DNA from 2 places in the Rossellomorea sp. H136 genome. Region 1 is predicted to be linked to the other one. Evidence: riboswitches for the same ligand, from Rfam matches in the RefSeq annotation. Region 1 holds a riboswitch; the other holds the start of a gene.

Region 1 (3,130 bases):
TCTTCATTGTGTTTATTCATCATCCCCATTTGAGGGAAAAAATTCGTTATAGACAAAAGGATAATCGATAAGATCGTTATAGACAAAAGCACTTCAAGTAACGTAACCCCTTTTTCATTATGTACCAAGACCTTACCCCCACCCAACCGAAATGATAATATTTTCCTATTCCAATTATATCACTCACACTCTATGAATCACTAAATCAATTGCTATAAAATACTAAAAAAATCGGTGCCAGGCACAAAAACTAAGTTTTTGTGCCTGACTCCGATAATCAATAGTCAATTAAATAACAATATTAGATTCAACGGGAATACCGATCGTAAACGTCGTCCACTCATCGTTCGACTGACAACGAATTTCCCCGCCATGCTTTTCAATCAGCTTTTTACAAATATATAGACCGATTCCCGTTCCGAGGTCTTTTGTCGTGTAAAAAGGTTCGAAAATGGCTTCGATGGTCTCCTCTTTGATCCGCGGGCCATTATTGGAGATTTGAAGATTTGTTTTACCTGCTTCTTCTTCGCATGAAACCGTGATTTGACGTTGTCCCTCAACTTCCTGAAGGGCATCAATGGAGTTCATGATGAGGTTAAGAAAGACCTGTCTAAGCTCATCCCTATTTCCCAACACCTTTATGTCAGCATCGCACTGAAAGTCAATGGATACATCACCATCCAGAAGGCTCGGATACAGAAATTCAATGGTCTCTTCCAGATGTTCTGTAAGGATGATCTCTTCCCTGGTACTCTCAATCAAATCCTTTCTCGACACATGCAGGAATTGGGAGATCCGGTAATTCAATTGCTCCAGCTCATGCTGCATAATATCCAAGTAAGGTAAGTCTGGATAACCGTTTTGCAAGAGCTTGGTAAACCCGATGATCGACGTGAGGGGGTTTCTGAATTCATGGACGAAGCTTGAGCTCATCTGTCCCAGGATCGTCAGCCGCTCTTTATGGGTTTGATCGATATACAACTCCTTTTCCTGAAGCTGCTGTTCTTTAATTTCCGTGTATTTTCTAACGGCTAAGTAGGAAAAACGGTCGAAAAGCGCGTTGATTTCTTCAATGATGGGCTGCAATTCCCGAAGTTCAATTCCTGAATTACTCACCCATTTGATAATAATACTTTTCCCGACATTTACGTTATAGACAAACTCACTTATATTCACGTTAGCGTTTACCCGTTCCAGGGCGGTCTTGTAGGCGAGATAAGTAATTTCCTGTTCACTGAGAGGTGTTTCAATGGCACGCTTTACTAACTGAAACATTTTAACCCCATTGTTCAACACTTCTTCTTTATATAGATCATTATCTGAAATGACGACACTCTTACGCCAATTATGTAAAAATTCGTCTGAATGATTTTCAAGAAATTCTATTAGTATGACAGAAGCACTAGTCATCAAAATGGCAGTCCCTTCATTCCGGTTATTGTCGAAATATTCATTGATATTACTATAACAGAAAATAGGGGATAGGGTGAGAGCCATTTGATAATTTAATACCATGAGGAGCATGGTAAGGGATGAAAAATAAAAGGCATAAATCTGTTAAAATATTAATGAAGGAAAAATTCAGGAAAGTATCTTGATTAACTTGTGTAAATATTTGCGTACACGGTAACTGGCTGGCATTATCTTGTAGACTTAAGCCCCTATAGCTTTGCGTCGCCATTTTTCAATGGGTTTGCCTTTATCGCACGCGTTTTAGAAGTATTTAATATATTAGTTTTAAAAAATACGTTTCCTTGGTTTTTGGAGGACCTTCATAAAGATACTATTTTCTTCTGATTTAAAAATTTTAATCCCCACTATCTTTAATGGTGTCCATATTTCTTTCATATAATATCCAGGCATTCGCCATCCCCCTATTAATCTAAATATTAACAAATATTACTTGTATTTACATTATATAAGAAAAATCAGAATAATCTATATTTTAGGTAAAAATACTTATCGACAACTTTCTCACTTTGGAACTAATCACTTCATACTAATAAGATTTCTTGACTTTCAATTGACTAGATACCCACACCGATGTGCCTATGAAATGGCTTTTTCGTCACTCTTCCATTTCTGCGAAACCAAAAATCCATTCGAAAACCACCCAGTCCTTTTCCAAATTCTTGATCTCGAAAGGAAAGATAGTTTGAAATTCACCGATCATAAATTCTCACATATGGGTATGTATAACGATGTTGTTTTTATTTACTCAAGAAAACGCAGAAAATATACTATATAGTATTAGTTTGTTTACTTTCATATAATCCTTACATCCCTTTCCATAGATGCCCGCTTAAGCCAATCGCTTTGACTCTGACTCTGAGGAGATTACGGAGCATAGATTTGCATTAAAAAAGCATGAAATTATGTATTCATGCTTTTGTATTTATTCAGATCCAAACCCAAATATCACTGGTCAACAAAATCAAAACGCTCTTCAAAATCAAATGGTACTTTGAATTGATCGCGCACCCCCGTTAAATACGCTACATCAAAATACGTTTTCTGCGGCCTCGGCAGTTTATCCACCCATGGGGAATAGGTCTTAAACGAAATCATCTCGTCTGCTTCATCGAATTCTGCAAACCTCATCCATCCATTGCCCCCGTGATAGCTTGACTGGTAGTCGACAAGCATTTGTAAAACGGGATTACCTGCTGCATTTTGTTTCATTCTGTGAATGGAGCCATGGTGATGTCCATTGACTGTCATAAATACCTGGTTAAATGGATGGACCAGTTCATCCCAGGCCAATGTCCCCCTCTCTGTCTCCATGGGAGTGACTCCCTCCATGTCGAGGATTTGATGAGAAAGAAGGATGGTCGGTGTTTTTGGGTGTGCTTTTAGAACCTTCTTCGCCCAAGGAATGTCCTTTTTCATATGTTCCATGTCGAGGGATAGAAATAAGTAATGATAACTTCCCGCTTTAATGATGGAATACGAACTATATCCAGTAGGGGAAGAACCTTTATAATACGATTTGTCCGAAAAACGCCCTGATCCATAATATTTAAGATAAGGATCTCCTTTACCGTAGTCATGATTCCCGGCAATCGTCACGTACGGAGCCTTTCTTTTGTCGAGGAAACCGACGCTTGTAGACGAGTGCACCCATTCCTCC
Region 2 (3,130 bases), 670 kb from region 1:
ATCTTTTCATCCCCATACTCCGTGAAATTCATCAACTCAAAGCCAAAATATTTAATAACATAGACAATGAGAAGCTGGAGCATAAACGCAAACATTAAGTCAGGCACCGTCTCAAAGAGGTTTAATACTTTCTTTAGAGAAGACGTAACCCACCGGGGCAAAAACACTGTGAAGATGGTAAGGATGAATGCTATTCCCAGACCCAAGCCTAAAGCTCCACCGATAATCTGTAAAGAATACAGATAAGGACCCCAAAGCATGTCCAGAAAATCGACGGTTATCCCTTTATATGAATAGCTCCAATTTTCACCGTCTAAAAAAACAAAAACAAACTTATAAAACTCTTCCAAGAAACCGACAAAGTTGTACAGACCCCTCTCCTTAAATACTTCAGGAGCAATACTCACGGCCAAAATACCAATTAACCCGAGAATATAATAGAACATAAATTTCAGCGGAAATGTGAGAAGCCTCATACCCTGATCCCCTTTTTTCTCTTTTTCCTCAGTTTAATGGAAATGTTAAATATTTTCAATTTTATTTTAATTCGGATAATAATACGTCAGATATCCTCGAAAAAAGGTGACTCCTGTATTTCAGAGTCACCATTCTCATTTAAGCCAATAACCGACTCGGCCTTCCCAGATAAAAGCCTTGCCCTATTGTAATCCCAATGTCCTTTGCCACTTGCATATCCTGTTTGGTTTCAATGCCTTCTAACACAATTAACGTATCCTTACCGTAGAATTGATTGAAAAAGGAAAGGAATCGTTGTTTCTTATCGTCTCGAGCTAGGTTCAAAGCAAAATAGCGATCCATCTTAATGATTTCAGGTTCATATTCAATAGATTTCTTGATGGAGGAAGTGCCTTGCCCGAAGTCATCAATCGCATACCAAACACCATATTGCTTAAGTTCTTTGAGAGACTCTTTTAATATTGGATTCTGCCACAGCTCCTCAGCACTCGACTCATTAATCTCCAGAACGAGACGCCCCAATATGTCAGGATGTTTCTTCATGAGATCATAAAAATAGGTATGAAAGCTTGGGTGAAGAATCGTTGTGATATAAATATTAAGAAATAACTTACAGTTCTTCAGTCCATTCTCTGAAAAACTTTCAAGAGCTTTTGAAATGGATAAGGTATCAAGCTTATACAAGATATTCGCTTTTATCGCAGACTGAAAAACATTTTCGGGATTTTCGTTATACTTGTTTCGTAACAGGCCCTCATATGCATAGAGGGTTTGATGCTTGCCCATTTCATATAAGGGCTGAAAATCATGATAAATATAGTCGTTTTGAAAAATAGTAAAGATGTTCATAGGACCCCTATACTCTCTATAGATTATAAAAAAACCACACAAAAACGTATTCCTACGTTCGTATGTGGTCGGTTGCGCTACTAGCTCCCCTAAATGTAAGCGCCCATCTATCATTTAGGTTCAAAGCTCCCATTCGAATTGTCAGTATATGATTTTTCCTTACAAGAAAAATATACCACAAACATAGTACTTATGGGTTATTTTTTTAATTGATTATTAGAAAATTCCCAAAAATGATCATCTTGATACATAAGGATTGTCCTCTACCCAGAACCTCCACGGATAATCTTTGGCTTCCCCTGTGTTATCGATCCCAATTCGTTTTCCTTCCACAATGTCTTCAGGATGGTATCCCTTTGAAATGATGAGAGGGGGTTCCAGAAAGCTGCCTCCGTAATCCTCCATGGAAATGCCTAACGCTTTTGTCAGTTTTCCCGGGCCATTTGTCCAATTTTTTTTCACATGACCTGATCGTCTTCTTTCCATTAGCTCCAAGCCATCAAGGGGTTCGACCGCTCTAATGAGAATCGCTTCGGGTTTTTCTTTTTCCCCACTCACTACATTGACCAGGCAGTGAGTATGCATAACATATGTATAGATTCTGCCGGCTTCATGAAACATGATTTCCGTCCGCTTCGTCCGTCTATTCCCATAGCTGTGAGCCGCCCGATCCTTTGGCCCTAAATACGCTTCCGTTTCCACAATATAACCTGAAGCTGTTCCCTCCTCCGTCTCTTTCACTAACACACATCCCAACAAAGACTTTGCAAGTTCCAAAGTGGGCTGTTGGAAAAACGAAAGAGGCATAGGGGTATAATTCATGACTGTCACTTCCTTCAACCAAATAATTCACGCATATGTATGGTATACCCCATTTAATGGATGGTTAAATAAATTTCCATTAAAGAAATAATACTAAAGAGGTAACGAATAAAGGTTCAGGTCTTATTTCGTCAGTCCATAAACCAAATCTAAAGGTATCGCTTCCACCTTCCGTCCATTCCTGCCCGTTGTGGTTTCCGCTTTACAGAGAGAGTTCCATATGGCTTCTTCTACGCTATCCACTGCCATTTCAAATAGAGTAGAGATGATCGGTCCGTCTTCTTTAATGAAACCGTAAGGAATTGTATTATCACTGGAAGGCTGATGTGGAATGCGGTGAGCTGTAGAAAACGCAAGTACAACATCACCACTCCCATGGGCTGCATACGAACCCGTTCTTGAAAGCCCGAATGAAGCACGTTTCGCCAGTCGTTTAAGCTGTCTTTCATTTAGAGGTGCGTCCGTCGCAAGGATGATCATGATTGATCCATCCGGTGTATTATGATCCTCCAAAGCGTTTTGGATAGGTAACCTTAAATCTTTCCTCTGACCAAAATTCGTTAACACCAGGGCTCCCACCGTATACTTCTCATCTCCAAAGGCACACTCCCTGGAGCTCGTCCCTATACCACCTTTATACCCTAAACAAAGCATTCCCGTTCCCGCTCCTACACAACCTTCTTCTACAGTTCCGGATTGTGCATGAAGAATTGCTTCCCTGGCATCTTCAGGCTTTACATGAAGACCGCGGATATCATTAAGAAACCCATCATTGCATTCTCCCACAATGACATTTACTGTCCCCGTTGTGTCTCCGATTTCAGGTGTTTCGTCCAGCATATATTGAACCGTCCCTTTTAACACATCCCCAACTGAAAGAGTATTCGTCAAGAGAATCGGACTTTCAAGGACACCCAGCTCCTCGATTTGAATCGTCCCGACTGTTTTTCCAAAGCCATTGATCACATGACAACCCGCGCAT

The links. A riboswitch is a leader RNA that binds a small molecule or an ion and turns the genes downstream of it on or off. The one in region 1 is predicted to bind cyclic di-GMP.
Region 2: another riboswitch for cyclic di-GMP. It lies ahead of ACYH0O_RS01090 (EAL domain-containing protein); the one in region 1 lies ahead of ACYH0O_RS22525 (histidine kinase N-terminal domain-containing protein).

Annotation. Positions count from the first base shown of each region.
Region 1 is NZ_CM166371.1:4,477,269-4,480,398, forward strand. Features, by position in the region: gene ACYH0O_RS22520 (type IV pilus modification PilV family protein) at 1-128, opposite strand, end outside; gene ACYH0O_RS22525 (histidine kinase N-terminal domain-containing protein) at 289-1,410, opposite strand; cyclic di-GMP riboswitch class I at 1,623-1,708, opposite strand; gene ACYH0O_RS22530 (LamG-like jellyroll fold domain-containing protein) at 2,419-3,130, opposite strand, start outside.
Region 2 is NZ_CM166371.1:193,271-196,400, reverse strand. Features, by position in the region: gene ACYH0O_RS01095 (ABC transporter permease subunit) at 1-476, opposite strand, end outside; gene ACYH0O_RS01090 (EAL domain-containing protein) at 616-1,326, opposite strand; cyclic di-GMP riboswitch class II at 1,384-1,464, opposite strand; gene ACYH0O_RS01085 (DNA-3-methyladenine glycosylase) at 1,564-2,148, opposite strand; gene ACYH0O_RS01080 (DmpA family aminopeptidase) at 2,272-3,130, opposite strand, start outside.